Regions from separate parts of the Streptomyces sp. NPDC041124 genome, predicted to be linked through region 2. Evidence: riboswitches for the same ligand, from Rfam matches in the RefSeq annotation. Region 2 holds a riboswitch; each other region holds the start of a gene.
What was found. Region 2 has a riboswitch for cyclic di-AMP ahead of ACZ6A9_RS31290 (M23 family metallopeptidase). Riboswitches for the same ligand answer to the same signal wherever they lie in the genome.

Region 1: linked by a shared signal. The riboswitch ahead of ACZ6A9_RS08235 (M23 family metallopeptidase) and the one ahead of ACZ6A9_RS31290 (M23 family metallopeptidase) in region 2 are both predicted to bind cyclic di-AMP.
Region 3: linked by a shared signal. The riboswitch ahead of ACZ6A9_RS03705 (transglycosylase SLT domain-containing protein) and the one ahead of ACZ6A9_RS31290 (M23 family metallopeptidase) in region 2 are both predicted to bind cyclic di-AMP.

Annotation. Positions count from the first base shown of each region.
Region 1 is NZ_JBVIYR010000003.1:12,761-18,353, forward strand. Features, by position in the region: gene trmB (tRNA (guanosine(46)-N7)-methyltransferase TrmB) at 1-811, shown strand, start outside; gene ACZ6A9_RS08230 (PrsW family intramembrane metalloprotease) at 854-2,242, shown strand; gene ACZ6A9_RS08235 (M23 family metallopeptidase) at 2,321-3,340, opposite strand; cyclic di-AMP (ydaO/yuaA leader) riboswitch at 3,352-3,509, opposite strand; tRNA gene ACZ6A9_RS08240 (tRNA-Met) at 3,815-3,888, opposite strand; gene ACZ6A9_RS08245 (dihydrofolate reductase family protein) at 3,952-5,085, opposite strand; gene ACZ6A9_RS08250 (response regulator) at 5,187-5,593, opposite strand, start outside.
Region 2 is NZ_JBVIYR010000015.1:92,884-98,476, reverse strand. Features, by position in the region: gene ACZ6A9_RS31310 (aspartate aminotransferase family protein) at 1-1,068, shown strand, start outside; gene ACZ6A9_RS31305 (helix-turn-helix domain-containing protein) at 1,143-1,757, shown strand; gene ACZ6A9_RS31300 (DUF6126 family protein) at 1,754-1,882, shown strand; gene ACZ6A9_RS31295 (tyrosine-protein phosphatase) at 1,911-2,708, opposite strand; cyclic di-AMP (ydaO/yuaA leader) riboswitch at 3,316-3,479, shown strand; gene ACZ6A9_RS31290 (M23 family metallopeptidase) at 3,482-4,411, shown strand; gene ACZ6A9_RS31285 (SGNH/GDSL hydrolase family protein) at 4,615-5,400, shown strand; partial or broken gene ACZ6A9_RS31280 (GNAT family N-acetyltransferase) at 5,426-5,593, shown strand, end outside.
Region 3 is NZ_JBVIYR010000001.1:777,041-782,633, reverse strand. Features, by position in the region: gene ACZ6A9_RS03710 (HAD family hydrolase) at 1-698, shown strand, start outside; gene ACZ6A9_RS03705 (transglycosylase SLT domain-containing protein) at 662-1,144, opposite strand; cyclic di-AMP (ydaO/yuaA leader) riboswitch at 1,148-1,318, opposite strand; gene ACZ6A9_RS03700 (polyprenyl synthetase family protein) at 1,846-2,856, shown strand; gene ACZ6A9_RS03695 (LolA family protein) at 3,091-4,311, shown strand; gene ACZ6A9_RS03690 (ATP-binding cassette domain-containing protein) at 4,352-5,326, shown strand; gene ACZ6A9_RS03685 (ABC transporter permease) at 5,313-5,593, shown strand, end outside.

The DNA of each region.
Region 1 (5,593 bases), on a different contig from region 2:
AACGCACCACCCGGCCTCCGCGCCCGGTGAGCCGATCCGCCGTACCCGGGCCAAGGGCGAGCCGAGGTTCCCGGACGGGCCGAAGGCCGACCCGGCCGGGTCGCACTTCGAGCGGCGGATCCGCAGTTTCCAGCCGCGCCGCAGCCGTGTCACCGCCGGGCAGGCGGACGCGCTGCAGCGGCTGTGGCCGGCGTGGGGGTTCGACATCGACGGCGGCCGGCGGCTGGATCTCGCCGCGTTCTTCGGCAACGGCAACCCCGTCGTGCTGGAGATCGGCTTCGGAATGGGCGAGGCCACCGCGGCGATGGCCGCCGCCGACCCGGACACCAACCTCCTCGCGGTCGACGTCCACACCCCCGGCCAGGGCCATCTGCTCAGCCTCGCCGACCAGCGGGGGCTGACCAACGTCCGGGTGGGCAACGGGGACGCGATCATCCTGCTGCGCGAGATGCTCGCCCCCGACTCCCTGGACGGACTGCGCGTCTACTTTCCCGACCCGTGGCCGAAGAAGCGGCACCACAAGCGGCGGCTGATCCAGGAGGAGTTCCTCACCCTCGCCGCGGCCCGGCTGCGGCCGGGGGCTGTCGTGCACTGCGCCACCGACTGGGAGCCGTACGCGGAGCAGATGCTGGAGGTGCTCACCGCGCACCCCGCCTTCGAGAACACGCGGGCGGACGGCGGTTTCGCGCCGCGTCCCGCGTTCCGGCCACGCACCCGTTTCGAGGGGCAGGGGCTGGAGAAGGGTCATGTCGTGAACGACCTGCTCTTCCGCCGCGTACCGCACGGGGAGCGGGACGGGCACCCAGTCTGAGACCGCACGCCGTCCTGCCCCTCCCTCGTTAGGGTCGATTCCGTGGCCACCAGCCCTCCGTACCCGCCGCACCCCGGCGACGACCCCGGCGGGACGCTGGGGCACGCGCACTGGTGGCAGCGGCCCTGGGTGCGCTACGCCGCGCTGACCGTCCTGCTCACGCTGTCCGGTCTGGTGATCCTCGCCCTGGTCCGCGAGCAGACGGGCACCGAGGGGTTCCTGGTCGGGCTGGGGCTCGCCGTGCTCCCGGTGCCGCTGCTCGTGGCCGCCTTCCGCTGGCTGGACCGGGTCGAACCGGGACCCTGGCGGAACCTGGTGTTCGCCTTCGCCTGGGGGGCGTGCGCGGCGGCACTGATCGCGATCGTGGCGAACAGCTTCGCCACGCGGTGGATAGCGACGGCGACGGCCGACCCGGCCGGCGCGGACACCCTGGGGGCGACGGTCATAGCGCCGGTCGTGGAGGAGTCCGCGAAGGCTGCCGCCGTCCTGCTGGTCTTCCTTTTCCGCAGACGCGACTTCAGCGGGATCCTCGACGGCGTGGTGATCGCCGGGGTCACCGCCACCGGTTTCGCGTTCACCGAGAACATCCTCTACCTGGGCACGGCCTTCGGCACCGACCAGCTCACCGGCGGCAGCGGCGTGGCCTCGGTCACCGCGGCGACGTTCTTCGTCCGCATCGTGATGTCCCCCTTCGCGCATCCGCTGTTCACCGTGCTCACCGGGATCGGTTTCGGCTTCGCCGCGCTGTCCGCGGACCGGCAGCGGCTGCGGCGGGTCCTGCTGCCGCTGAGCGGGCTGCTCCTGGCGATGGGCATGCACGCGCTGTGGAACGGCTCCGCCGCGCTCGGCCACTTCGGGTTCTTCGCCGTGTACGCGGCGTTCATGGTGCCGGCGTTCGGCCTGCTGACCTGGCTGGTGGTGTGGACGCGGCAGCGTGAGCTGCGGACGGTGCGCACGGAGCTGCCCGCGTACGTGGCGGCCGGCTGGCTCACCCCGGCCGAGCCGTTCGCCCTGGGCTCGATGCGGGCGCGTCACCTGGCCCGCCGGTACGCGCGCCGGCACGGCGGGAGACCGGCGGCGCGGGCGGTCGCCCGGTACGAGGCGTACGCGACGTCGCTGGCGTTCCTGCGGCACCGGGGCCGGAGGGGGCGGGCCGGGACGGACTTCGTGGCCCGGGAGCGGGAACTGCTGCTGGAGCTGTGGCACCGGCGGGCGGCGGCCCGCCCGGCGCTGGAGCACGCGGCCCGGCTCACCGCGCCGCCGGTTCCCCTCGCCTTCGCACCGTGGCCGGTGCCGGGGGCGTACGGGCCGCACCCGTACGGACCCCGTCCGTACGGACCTCACCCGCACGGACCACACCCCTACGGGAATCCGCCGTACGCGCACCCCGCACCCGGGAACGCGAACCCGCCCTATGGCAGGCACACCTGACCGGCAGCCCTGACGTCGGGGGGTCGTCGTCGGGACTGCCGGGGTGGGGAGGCGGTGGGGCTCAGGGGGCGCCGGCGCTCAGGGGTTGAGGCCCTTGCTCTGCAGCCACGCCATCGGGTCGATGCCGGTGGAGGAGCCGCCGGTGTGGACCTCCAGGTGGAGGTGGGCGCCGGTGGAGTTGCCGGTGGAGCCGACGCGGCCGATCACGTCGCCGGTGTTGACCTTCTGGCCGACGCTGACGCCGATGGAGGACTGGTGGGCGTACAGGATCTCGGTGCCGTCGTCGAGCGTGAGCACGGTCTTGTAGCCGTAGGAACCGTCCCAGCCGGCGGAGGTGATCGTGCCGGTGTGGACCGCCTTGATCAGGGTGCCGGTGGGGGCCGCGAAGTCGAGGCCGGTGTGCTGGCCGGAGGACCAGTAGGCGCCGGACTGACCGAAGGTCGAGGAGATGGTGTACGAGGAGGTCGGCAGCGTGTACTGCTTGGCCAGCTCGGCGAGGCGCTTGGCCTCGGCGGCCTTCGCGGCTTCCTCCTCGGCCTTCTTCTTGGCGGCCTCGGCCTTGGCCTTGGCCTCCTGCTCCGCCTTGGCGGCGGCCTCGGCGGCCTGCTTCTCGGCGGCGGCGAGGGCTTCGGCGGCGGCCTTGGTCTCGGCCTGGCTCTGCTGCTGCTCGACCTGGGCCATGATCCGCGAGCGGAGCGCCTCACCGGCACCGGCGGTGCCCTCTTCGGTGTCGGCCGCGCTCATGCCGAGGGTGCTGAGCGGAGTGGCCGAGCCCTGGGGCGTTTCCTCGTCGGAGATGAGGGAACCCACGTTGGGGAGGTCGGGCATGGAGATCGACACCGGCGGCTTGCCGGTCTGGGCGGTGGCCATGCCACCGGCGCCGACCGCGGCTATGACGCCGACACCGAGGACGGTGGAACTGCGGGCGAGTCCTCCGCCGCGCTGCTTGGAGACACGGTGCCGGCCCCGGACGGGGCGAATGGACTCCGCGGTGGGGTTCCACTCCTCGAAGGGGCCCTCGTCGGTGCGGTCTCCGCCGTAGGCGAAGGTGTCGCTCGGCATGAACGGGGCCTCGGGGGCAGGCGGGTTGGACGCCACGTGGGCGCGCTCCTTTCCTTCCTTCTCGCCTACCGGGTTAGCTGACGGGTTCGGAGCAGGAAGGTCTCCTACGCGCGTATACGAGCCGTGTCTCCACGGCCGCATCAACGCGATTCACCCCAAGTTGGTGGTTCCCCGGTTCCCTTGCGGGATTCGGCGCGTGCGCACGGAGCCGCCTTCTGTGACGGCTGGGACGACCGCGCTGCGTTATCGAACGTTAATAGACGCGGGGGCCGGATTCCAAGCCGTTCCTCTTGATCATTAACGAATCCCGGGTGGACTTAACTTCCACGAGCGGGCAAAAACGGGCGAGTTGACCGCGCTTCGGATACCGCCCCGCTCCTGACGGTTCGTCAGTCGTCACGCGCTGCGAGACGGTCCGATCACGGTGAGTGAGGGGAGCGGGGAGAGGGACGGACGACGGAAGACACCGAGGGCCGGAACCCTGATCGGATTCCGGCCCTCGGCCTTCAGTAGCGGGGACAGGATTTGAACCTGCGACCTCTGGGTTATGAGCCCAGCGAGCTACCGAGCTGCTCCACCCCGCGTCGTTGAGACCAGTGTACGCCATCGGCGGGACGTGCCGCACACCCGTCACGGACGGCTCGGCGTCACCCTCCGGTCAGGTGCCGGTTCGGCGCCTTGGCGCGCTCCTCGTACGCGGGCAGGACGACGACGGTGGCGCCCCCGTCCTCCAGTACGCCGCTGCCGTCGGCCCCCTCCACGAACGTGTCCGGCTCCCGCCAGGCCGTGACCACCCGCCGCACCCCCGCGGCGAGGATCAGCCGGGCGCACGGCACCGGCCGGGACGCGCGCCGGGCGCAGGGCTCCAGGCTGGAGTACACGGTGGCGCCGGCGAGCCGGGGATCGGCGGGGTCGGTCTTGGCGAGCGCGGCCTCCTCCGCGTGCACCACCGGGTCCGCGCCCTCCCGGGAGTGCCCGCGCGCCAGTTCCGTACCGTCGGCGGCGACCACCACCGCGCCCACGCTGAACGCGGTGCCGGAGGGCGGGCACTCGGCGGCCAGTGCGCAGGCGAGGGCCAGCCAGTGGTGGTCGGCCGCGGAGGACAGCGCGCCGGCGCCGGGCGCGGTGGGCTGGTAGCGCATCAGGACGACGTCGCCGACCGGACGGGTCTCCACCAGCCGCAGCCGGCCGCCCTGGTAGGTGCCGGGCCCGAAGAGGCGGGGGGCGCCCGGGTCGCCGACGAACAGGGGGGCGAGGACCAGCTGGAGTTCGTCGGCGAGCCCCTGGGTGATCAGCTGGGTGTGGATCAGACCGCCGCCCTCCACCATCAGCCGCCGCACCCCGCGCACGGCGTGCAGGTGCTCCAGGAGCCGCCGCCAGTCCAGCTCGGCACCGAGCGGGACGACGTCGGTGGCCAGGCCCAGGGCGCGGGCCCGTTCGGCGCCCCGGTCGGTGGTGTAGAGGACCTTCTCCCCGCCGGTGTGCCAGAAGCGCGCCGCCGGGTCGAGGTCGCCGGTGCCGCTGACGGTGACCTTGAGCGGGTACTCGGGCCTGCCCTCGCGGATCCGGGCGGCGCGCCGCTCGGGCGAGTTGACCAGCAGCCGGGGGTTGTCCGCGCGGATCGTGCCGGCGCCGACGAGGATGGCGTCCACCCCTGCCCGTACCTCGTCGACCCGGTCGAAGTCGGCCGGGCCGGACAGCAGCAGCCGTTCGGGGCCGGTGTCGTCCAGGTAGCCGTCGAGGGAGACGGCGGCGGACAGCAGGACGTACGGACGGTGCATCGGCGTACTCCGGGTGCGGGTCGGCGGCGGGCTCGGCCGTGGGGCGGCCGGCCCCAGTCTGACAAGCCGCCGGGCGGCCGGACACCCGCGCCCCTGGCCGGTCAGGGTTCGATGAGGCCCACGCGGATGGCGTACCGGGTGAGTTCCAGACGGTCCTTCAGGCCGAGCTTGGCCAGCAGGTTGGCGCGGTGCCGCTCGACCGTCTTGGGGCTGATGACCAGCAGGTCGGCGATCTGCTGCGAGGTGTTGCCCTCGGCGACGAGCTTGAGGATCTCCTCCTCGCGGTCGGTGATGGCCTTGGCCGGCAGGGTCCGGCCCTCCCGGGCGAGGTCGAGGTAGTTGTGGATGAGGGCGTTGACGGCGCCGGGGTAGAGGAACGGCTCCCCGCGCATGGTGGCGTGGCAGGCCTCGACGAGGTCCTGGTCGGCGACGGACTTCAGGACGTAGCCCGAGGCGCCGGCGGCGAGCGCCTCGAAGAAGAACTGCTCGTTGTCGTACATGGTCAGGA
Region 2 (5,593 bases):
GCCGAGCGGCTGCTCGCGCACAGCCCGCACCTGGACCGGGTGTTCTTCGGCAACAGCGGCACCGAGGCGGTCGAAGGCGCGCTCAAGTTCGCCCGGTACGTGACCGGGCGGCCGCGGGTGCTGTACTGCGAGCACGCCTTCCACGGCCTGACCACCGGCTCCCTGTCCGTCAACGGCGAGGCCGGTTTCCGGGACGGCTTCGCCCCGCTGCTGCCGGACACGGCCGTACCGCTCGGGGACCTCGACGCCCTGGCGCGGGAACTGCGCCGGGGCGACGTGGCCGCCCTGATCGTCGAGCCGATCCAGGGCAAGGGCGTGCACGCGGCGCCGCCCGGCTACCTGCGGGCCGCGCAGGAGCTGCTGCACCGGCACAAGGCCCTGCTGATCGCCGACGAGGTGCAGACCGGGCTGGGCAGGACCGGCGACTTCTACGCCTACCAGCACGAGGAGGGCGTGGAGCCGGACCTGCTGTGCGTGGCCAAGGCGCTCTCCGGCGGGTACGTGCCGGTGGGGGCGACCATCGGCAAGGACTGGATCTTCAAGAAGGTCTTCTCGTCGATGGACCGGGTGCTGGTCCACTCGGCCAGCTTCGGGGCCAACGCCCAGGCCATGGCGGCGGGCCTCGCGGTGCTGTCGGTCATGGAGAACGAGCGGATCGTCGCGCACGTGCGGACCACCGGGGAACTGCTGCGGTCCCGGCTGGCCGCCCTCGTCGACACGTACGAGCTGCTCGCCGACGTCCGCGGCCGGGGCCTGATGATCGGCATCGAGTTCGGCCGGCCCCGGTCGCTGCGGCTGCGCTCGCGCTGGACCATGCTGCAGGCCGCCCGCCCGGGCCTCTTCGCACAGATGGTGGTCGTGCCGCTGCTGCAGCGGCACCGCATCCTCACCCAGGTGTCGGGGGACCACATGGAGGTGATCAAACTGATCCCGCCGCTGATCATCGACGAGGCGGACGTGGAGCGGTTCGTGCACGCCTTCACCGCCGTGATGGACGACGCGCACGACGGCGGACTCATCTGGGAGTTCGGCAGGACGCTGGTGAAACAGGCGGTCACCGACCGCTGACCGGGCGACCCCGAGGATTTTGCCTCCCAGGCAAGAAAATTGCCACAGGGGCAAAAGTCCGGCTGAATGGAGCCATGAGCTCCTCCGAGACCGAGCCGCCGGCCGGCGCGCTCCCCGCGGTCGCGCCGCAATTGCGCGCCCTGCGGCGACGGGCCTCACTGACCCTGGAGGTCGCCGCCCGCGACGCGGGGCTGTCGCCCGCCCACCTCTCCCGTCTGGAGACCGGGCAGCGCCAGCCCTCCCTGCCGATGCTGCTCTCCCTCGCCCGCATCTACGGTACGACCGTCTCCGAGCTGCTCGGCGAGACGTCCGCCGACCGGGACGCGGTGGTGCGGGCCTCCGACATGGACTCCACCACCGCGGGCGGCTGGACCTACTGGCCGGCCGGTGCCGCGGGGCGCGGCATGCAGGCGCTGCGGGTCCACGTGCCGCACGGTTCCCAGGGCGACATCGTGCGCGTCCACCCCGGTGAGGAGTGGCTGTACGTCCTCAGGGGACGGCTGCGGCTGCGCCTCGGGGACACCCTGCACCGGCTCGCCCCGGGCGACAGCGCGCACTTCGACTCGCTGACCCCGCACCGTATCGACGCGTCCGATCCCGACGGGGTCGAGCTGCTGTTCGTCCACACCCTGCTGCAGAGTCCCACGGCCGCGCTGTGCCTGGGCCCGATCCACGGAGACGCGATATGACCGGCAAGGACCTGGAGGAGAAGCTGCCCCGCGCCATGTGGGTGCGGCTGTTCATCTACGTGGTGGTGGGGCACATCCTCGCGGCCTTCATCTACTTCCTGTTCGAGGTGGCTCCCAAGAAGTAGGGCCCGGCACGGGGCGCCGGGCGCCGTCTCAGTCGAGCATGCGCGAGCGCAGCCGCTCCCGGTCCGCGTCCGTGAGTCCGAGACCCTGCTCCAGGTACGGCTCCACGCCGCCCCACGTCTCCTCGACGGTCTCGAAGGCGGCCGACAGGTACTCCGCCCGGGCGTCGAACAGGGGGTCGAGCAGCTCCATCACCTCGGGGGAGTAGGCCGAGGCGGAGCTGCCGCTGCGGTGCACCTTGTAGCGGCGGTGCTTGGCGCTGGACTTCAGGTAGTCGTCGACGATCGCGTCCCGCTCGACGCCCAGCGCGAGCAGCGTCACCGCCACCGACAGGCCCGCGCGGTCCTTGCCCGCCGCGCAGTGCATCAGCGCGGGGACGCTGTCCTCGGCGAGCGAGCGCAGCACCAGCGCGTGCTCGGCGGTGCGCTCCTTGATGATCAGACGGTAGGAGCTGATCATCCGGTCCGCGGCCTTGCCGTCCGCGAGGACCGAGCGCAGCTGGTCCAGGTCCCCGTCGCGGACCATCCGCCAGAACTCGGCGCCGTCCGCCGGGTCGCTGAGCGGCAGGTTCACGTTGCGCACGCCCGGCAGCTCGACGTCCGCCCCCTCCAGCCTCTGGTCGGCCGCGTTGCGGAAGTCGAAGACCGTGTGCAGCCCCAGCGAGGACAGGAACACGGCGTCCTCCGCGGTCGCGTGGGCGAGGTGACCGCTGCGGAACAGCACTCCGTGCCGCACCCGCCGTCCGTCCACGGTCGGCAGTCCGCCCACGTCGCGGAAGTTGCGTACTCCGGCCAGCTCCGGTTCGGTCGACGGGATCTGCTGCGTCACGAAGGACTCCTCCCACTCCGCGCCGTCGCCGCGGCTCGTCGACGGGCACCACATGACGATACGACATTGCCTGCCTGGGGCAATGAGTTGTCCACAGGCAGGCCCCGACCACTCCACGACCGCGATGATCTCGACGGCCCGGGGGCGTCCCGCCCCGCGCCGTCCAGATGGTCATCTCGGGTCACATCGGACTGAATGCCTTCAAAGGGACTAAGTGCATGGAAATGCCTCGCCCCCGTCCCCGGACCGAGGGTGATCCGGGTGTGGAGGCGTCCCGGCCCGGGCGTCCACGATCGCCTGATTCACGCTTTCTGTCCGATTAGTCAGTTTGGATCCAACGTGCCCCCATAGGGCAGGAGATGGGGAGGGGGTGCGTGAGCATCGTCATATCGGTGACGGTGTGTTGTCGCCATGTTCACGTAATTCAGCGGAACGGCAAGGGAATTCACGCGGGGAATCCGCATCCGGGTCGACGCTCGGTGACGTCGTTTCGCCCCGTGGATCACGAAAAAGAGCGTTCGCGGCGAACCTTCGCTTGTCCGTTCGCATCCGGGTCGCTTACGTTCCCAACCGATCCGGACGGACGCCTAATCCTGCCGCCGCCCGGAGCCCGCACACACTGACCCGTGTACGGCAGGAGCGGGGGACCCACAGGTACGACTGCCTGTTCCGGTCTCCGGAACGGCTTGGGGTTAAGTCGCGTGAATTCGCGGCCGGGCATCTCCAGTCCGAACCCGACAGCTCACCTCGTAGGCGCCGGAGAGGAAATCGTCATGCCCGCGAAGGGTAAGCACCGCCGTACCAAGGCTCAGCGTTTCACCCGTTCCATCGCCGTCGCCGGAACCGGTGGCGCCGCACTCGCCCTGCCGCTCCTCGGCGCCACCGGCGCGCACGCCGCCCCGCAGTCGGCTCCCGAGAAGACCGTCCAGTCCCTTTCCGTCACCAGCGACAAGGCCGCCGCCGCGAAGAGCGGTGAGGGCCGCACCTACACCGTGAAGGCCGGCGACTACCTCGCGAAGATCGCCGAGGCGGAGCAGGTCGACGGTGGCTGGAAGAAGCTCTACGCGGACAACCGCCAGGTCGTCGGTGACGACCCGTCACTGATCCACCCGGGCCTGAAGCTCTCCGTGGACGGCAAGGCCGCCGAGGCCCCGGAGAAGTCCGCCACGCCGAAGCCCGCCGCGCCCAAGCCGGCCGCGCCGAAGGCCGAGAAGCCCGCCGAGAAGCCGGCGCAGCAGTCGTCCGAGCGGACCGCCCCGCAGGCGTCCACGCAGACGACCGCGAACCAGGCCTCCTCCGGCTACAGCTCCCCGGTGCTCGGCGGCAGCCTCGGCACCGCCTACAAGGTGGCCGGCAGCATGTGGTCCAGCGGCTACCACACCGGTGTCGACTTCGCCGTCCCGACCGGCACCTCGCTGAAGGCCGTCGGCTCCGGCACGGTCGTCTCCGCGGGCTGGGCCGGCGCGTACGGCAACCAGGTCGTCATCAGGCTCGACGACGGCCACTACGCCCAGTACGCCCACCTGTCCTCGCTGTCCGTCTCCGCCGGCCAGACCGTGAGCGGCGGCCAGCAGGTCGGCCTCTCCGGCTCGACCGGCAACTCGACCGGCCCGCACCTGCACTTCGAGATCCGCACCGGTCCGAGCTACGGCTCGGACGTGGACCCGGTCTCCTACCTCCGCTCCAAGGGCGTCTCCATCTGACCCCTGCGGCACCCTTCCTGACCCGCGCGCCGAAGGCCGGCTCCCACCCCCGGGGCCGGCCTTCGGCGTATTCCGGAAAGGGCCGACACCCGGGAGTGGCTTATCTCACCGCGCGTCAACCCCTGCCTACGGTCGCGTAGGTCACATCGAAAGGTGAATCATGGCCTGCTGTGGCAGACGATTCGAGGAATGAGAGCAGAAGAGTGATCGGGTCGTACGTGGCGGTGGGGGACAGTTTCACCGAGGGCGTCGGCGACCCCGGCCCCGACGGGGCGTTCGTCGGCTGGGCCGACCGGTTCGCCGTCCTCCTAGCAGACCTCCGGCCCGAGGGAGCCTTCGAGTACAGCAATCTCGCCGTGCGCGGAAAGCTGTTGGACCAGATCGTGGCGGACCAGCTCCCGAGAGCCGTGGAACTCGCCCCCGATCTGGTCTCCTTCTGCGCGGGCGGCAACGACATCCTGCGTCCGGGCTCCGACCCCGACGAGGTGGCCGAGCGTTTCGAGCGGGCGATCGCCGCGCTCACGGCCGTGTCCGGCACCGTGCTGGTGACGACCGGGTTCGACACCCGCGGTGTCCCCGTCCTGAAGCACCTGCGCGGCAAGATCGCCACCTACAACGGGCACGTGCGGGCCGTCGCCGACCGCTACGGCTGCCCGGTGCTGGACCTGTGGTCCCTCAGGAGCGTCCAGGACCGCAGGGCCTGGGACGCCGACCGGCTGCACCTGTCGCCCGAGGGACACACCCGTGTGGCGCTCCGCGCGGGACTCGCCCTCGGCCTGGACGTCCCCGCCGACCCGGAACAGCCCTGGCCGCAACTGCCGCCCCGCGGCGCCCTGGAGGTCCGCCGGGACAACGTCCAGTGGGCCCGTGAGTACCTGGTGCCGTGGATCGGCCGGCGGCTGCGCGGCGAGTCCTCCGGCGACCACGTGATCGCCAAGGGCCCGCTGTCACCGGACGACATCAAGGTGCGGATCGCCGCCGTGGCGTGAGACTTTGCGCGGTAGCGTGCCGATCATGGGGGACTGGGGCACGCGGCCGGCGACCGCGGCGGACGTCGAGCCGGTGGCGGAGCTGCGCGCGGTCGTGCGCCGCGCCCGGATCTGGAACGGCTCGGCCGGTACGACGCCCGGCGGGTGCGCGAGCGGCTGCGTGACGGGTTCGATCCCGCCCACCCCCGGGTGA
Region 3 (5,593 bases), on a different contig from region 2:
ACCAGCTCGGGTGCACGGGGCTCGCGGTGTGCGGGCAGGGCGCGCAGGTGTACGACGCCGGCGCGCACCGGATGCTGTGGTCCGTCCGGCTGGACCGGGAACTGGCGGAGACCGCGGTCGGCAAGATCGAGGCCGAGGTGGGGGAGGTGTACGCCGCGGTCGACCAGGACGGTGTCGACGGGCTGACGCTGATCGAGCCGGGCTATCTGATGCCGCACCCGACGCTGCCCGCCGTGCGGGTAGAGCGGCGCGGCGAGCTGTGGGAGCGGCCGATCAGCAAGGTGCTGCTGCGCCACCCGCTGCTGTCCGACGACGCGTTGGCGGCGGCGGCGCGGTCGGTGGTCGGTTCCCTGGCCACGGTCACCATGTCGGGGCCGGGGACCGTGGAGCTCCAGCCGTGCGGGGTGACGAAGGCGACCGGCCTCGCGCTGGCCGCCGAGCACCTGGGGCTGAGCCCGCAGCGGACGGTCGCCTTCGGCGACATGCCGAACGACATCCCCATGTTCGACTGGGCGGCGCACGGTGTCGCCATGGCGGGCGCGCACCCCGAGCTGAAGGCGGTGGCCGACGAGATCACCACGTCGAACGAGGACGACGGCGTGGCCGTCGTCCTCGAGCGACTGTTCGGTGGTGCGGCCGTGCTGGGCCGTCAGCGGTCGGCTCAGTACGCGCCGAAGACGTTGTCGATGGAGCCGTAGCGGTCGGCGGCGTAGTTGCAGGCCGCCGTGATGTTCGCGACCGGGTCGAACGGGTCGAAGGCGGTGCCGGGCACGTGGTAGGCCTGGAAGGTCGGGTCGATGACCTGGAGCAGGCCCTTGGACGGGGTGCCCTTGGCGGCGTTGGAGTCCCACAGGTTGATGGCGGCGGGGTTGCCGGAGGACTCGCGCATGATGTTGCGGTGGATGCTCTCGTAGGAGCCCGGGATGCCGTGCTGCGCCATCACGTCCAGCGACTCGCGGATCCAGCCGTCGAGGGTGTCCGGGTACGCCGTGGCCGAGGCAGTGGTGGTGGACGTCGTGGTGGCCGCGGCGGCACCGGTGGCGCCGAACAGCGGGAGGGCGACCACGGCGACGCCGGCACCGGCGACGGCGAGGGAGCGGGCGAGGCGGCGACGGCCGAAGCGGGGCTGACCGGAAGCGGGCATGTCTGGGTTCCTCTCCTACGCCTGCGAGGTGAGCTGTCGGGTTCGGGCGGGAGAGTGCCCGGCCGTGCCCCTGCGGGCATGGCTTCACCCCGAGCCGTCCCGGTGCGATGCCCGGTGCGGCGACTTACCTGGGTCCCCCGCTCCTGCCGTGCGTGAGTTCGTCGATGGGTGTGGTGCGGGCGGTGGCAGGATTCGGCGTCCGCCCGGCAGGCCCGGAACGTATGCGAGAGCGGATGGGGGGAACAAGTGAGGGCGTCACACAAGCAGCCGTTTGATCTTCGAACGGGTGATTTGGGGTGCTTGATCCTTTGTGCTCACGGAGGGTCAACTCCCGTTCAGGGGAAGGGAGCACGCCGGACTGCGGGCGTGGCGGGCTCCACGGGCGGCGCGTGACTCACTTCACTGGCCGGGGAATGCGAGAGCATTTGCCGCCAACGGGAATTCGGTGACCAAGAGAGGTAAATCGGACGCACGTCCGGACGGGGTGATGTGGGTGCCGGTACGTCCGCCAAAGGGAGGGAATGTCCACTGCCGTCGACCCGGTCGCGAACACCCCGCCCCCGGCCCCGTACCGCCCTGCCTGTAACCCCGGGTGCCGGTGGTGATCGAAACGTGACCGGATACGCTGACTTGAGTGAGGGCAGCGACCTATCGACATTCCGTGTGATCGCCAGTGGACACCAGCAGACAGGAGACCCCTCGTGACCGTCGTCGGGCCGTTCGGGCTGAGCGTGCGGGACCAGGCTCTGGAAGCCGATGTCCAGGCCGGAATGACGGCTGTCGAGGAAGGGCTGATCGAGGCCACCAAGAGTGAGGTCCCCTTCATCACGGGCGCCGCCCAGCACCTGGTGCGGGCCGGCGGCAAGCGGTTCCGCCCGCTGCTCGTGATGCTCGCCGCCCAGTTCGGCGACCCCTACGCGCCCGGCGTGGTGCCCTCCGCCGTGGTGGTGGAGCTGACCCACCTGGCCACGCTGTACCACGACGACGTGATGGACGAGGCCGACGTGCGGCGCGGCGTGGACAGCGCCAACACCCGCTGGGGCAACTCCGTCGCGGTCCTCACCGGCGACTTCCTCTTCGCCCGGGCCTCGCACATCCTGGCCGACCTCGGCCCGGAGGCGGTGCGGGTGCAGGCCGAGGCGTTCGAGCGGCTGGTCACCGGGCAGATCCTGGAGACCGCGGGACCGCAGGACGGCCGTGACCCGGTCGACCACTACCTGGACGTGCTCGGGGGCAAGACCGGCTCGCTGGTCGCCGTCTCCTGCCGGTTCGGCGCGATGATGTCCGGCGCCGACGAGACGGTGGTGGACGTGCTCACCCAGTACGGCGAGCGCCTCGGCGTCGCCTTCCAGCTCGCCGACGACGTCCTCGACATCGCCTCCGACACCCACGAGTCCGGCAAGACCCCCGGCACCGACCTGCGCGAGGGCATCGCCACCCTGCCCGTGCTGCGCCTGCGCGAGCGGGCGGCCCGGCTGGGGCTGCCCGAGGACGTCGCCCTGTGCGAGTTGCTCGACTCCGACCTCACCGACGACACCCGGCACGCCGAGGCGCTGCGCCTGCTGCGCGCCCACCCCGCGCTGGAGCAGGCCCGCCGGGACACCGTCCGCTACGCCGAGGAGGCGCGCGCGGCGCTGGCCCCGCTGCGCGAGTGCGAGGCCAAGGCGGCCCTGGTGGAGCTGTGCGACGCGGTGGTGCACCGCGCGGGCTGAGTCCGCCGTCCCCCCTCGACCCCTACGGGGCGGGGGAGGGAACCACCCTCCGTGTCATACCCCAGCAGTACACGGAGTTGAGCCCGGGGTCTGACGCGTCCGCCCGCCGGATTTGGTCGGATGGACCACGACGGACAACACCACTTCTCACCGGTTCGGGTGAGAATGGCGGCTCAGGGCGAGACTGGTGCGTGGACACGAGACGGAAGCCGCCGCCGACGACGGAGGGCACACATGGCACCGTACGAATCCGACCACACGACCACCGCGGGAGAGGCCGGCGAACCGCGCACGAGGCGGCGCAGGGCCGCGCGGTACGTCGTCCCGGTCACGGTGATGGGGGTGGCGGCCGCGACCATCGGGCTCGTCCCCGCGATCGCCAGCTCCGGCGACCCCGACCTGCCGGAGATCACCGCCGCGCAGCTCATCGAGAAGATCGCGAAGTCGGACGTGGAGCAGCTGTCCGGCACCGTGAAGATCACCACGGACCTCGGGCTGCCGGACCTCGGCGGCCTGGAGAGCGGCCTGATGTCCGGCGCGGCGGAGCAGGGCGGTGACGGCGGCTCCTCTGCCGACCCGTCCGCCAAGCTCACCGAACTGGCGTCCGGCACGCACACGCTGAGGATCGCGGCCGACGGCCCGGACCGGCAGAAGGTGTCGATCCTGGAGGACGCCGCCGAGTACAGCCTGATCCACGACGGCGAGGACGTCTGGGGCTACGACAGCGGGTCCAACGAGGTCTACCACGGCACGGTCGACGCCTCCGGCGAGGACCGTGAGCGGCAGCCCCCCGCCACCCCGGAGGACTTCGCCGAGGAGGCGCTGAAGGCGGTCGACGACACCACGTCCGTGACCGTCGACGGCACCGCCCAGGTGGCCGGCCGGGACGCCTACAAGCTGGTCGTCGAGCCGAAGCAGTCCGGCTCCACGGTGGGCGCGATCAGCATCGCCGTCGATTACGAGACCGGCATGCCGCTGAAGTTCACCCTCACCCCGTCGAGCGGCGGCGCGGCCGTCGTGGACGTCGGCTTCACCAAGGTCGACTTCGGCAAGCCGGCCGCCTCGACGTTCGAGTTCACCCCGCCCAAGGGCGCGAAGGTGACCGAGGAAGGCGCGCTCGGAGACGGCCGGGAGCACTCCGGGAAGCCGGAGCGGGCCCCGAAGTCCGAGGAGGACCTGGCCAAGGGTCTCGACGGGATGAAGACGCTCGGCAAGGGCTGGAACACCATCGCCACCTTCGACGGCGGCGCCCCGGGCGGCCTGCCCACCGGTGACGCCGGCGGTGACCTCGGCGGCTTCATGGACTCGCTCGGCGACCGCGTCAAGGGCGACTTCGGCACCGGCACGGTGTTCAGCACCCGCCTGATCAACGCCCTGGTCACCGAGGACGGCACGGTCTATGTCGGCGCCGTCACCAAGGACGCGCTCGTGAAGGCGGCCGACGCGGGGAAGTAAGGCCCCGGGACCTTACGACGTGACAGGGACGAGGGAGCCGATGGACGAGGCGCCCGCCAGGGAGCCGGACGGCGCGCACCCGGGTGACGGAGTCATCGTCACCCGGGCGCTCACCAAGCGCTACCGCGGCGGACAGCTCGCCGTCGACGGTCTGCACCTGACCGTCCCGGAGGGCAGCGTCTTCGGCTTCCTCGGCCCCAACGGCTCCGGCAAGACCACCACCATCCGCATGCTGATGGGCCTGATCGAGCCGACCTCCGGCACGGCGCGCGTCCTGGGGCGCCCCATGCCCCGCTCCGCGCGCGCCGTGCTGCCCCACGTCGGCGCCCTCATCGAGGGCCCGGCCCTCTACGGCTTCCTCTCCGGCCGCGACAACCTGCTCCGCTACGACGCCGCCGACCCGACCGCCGATCCGCGCACCCGGCGCGCCCGTGTCGCCGCCGCACTGGACCGGGTGGGCCTGACGGCCGCCGCCGGCAAGAAGGCGAAGGCGTACTCCCTCGGCATGAAGCAGCGCCTGGGCCTCGCGGCGGCCCTGCTCCAGCCGCGCCATCTGCTCGTCCTGGACGAGCCGACCAACGGCCTCGACCCGCAGGGCATGCGGGAGATCCGCACCCTCGTGCGCGAACTGGCCTCCGACGGCACCACCGTCTTCCTCTCCTCCCACCTGCTCGACGAGATCGAGCAGGTGTGCACGCACGCCGCCGTGATGGCCCGGGGCAGGCTGATCACCCAGGGCCCGGTCGCCGACCTGGCCGCGGGCGCCCGGGGGCGGCTGGTGGTGACCACACCGGACCCGGCGGAGGCGGCCCGGGTGCTCAAGGAGCAGGGGGTCGCCGATGTCGTCGTGGAAGAGGAACGGGTGACCGGCGAGGCACCCGAGCGCGACCTCGCCGAGGTCAGCGCGGCGCTGGTGAACGCCGGCGTCCGAGTGCGCGGCTTCGGAGTCGAACGGGCCTCGCTGGAGGACGCGTTCGTGGCGCTGACCGGGGAGGGATTCGATGTCGCGGGCTGACGCGGCGCTCCGCAGGCCGAACCCGCTGTGGTCCGCCGGCCTGTTCCGCAGCGAACTGCTCACCACCTTCCGGCGCTGGCGCACCCTCGCCCTGCTCGGTGTGCTGGCGGCCGTACCGGTCCTGGTCGGCATCGCCGTGCGGATGGAGACCGGTGACGGTTCGTCGGCCGGGGGCGGCGGGGGCGGGCCGGCGTTCATCTCCCAGATCACCAACAACGGGCTGTTCCTGGTGTTCACGGCCCTCGCCGCCACGCTGCCGTTCTTCCT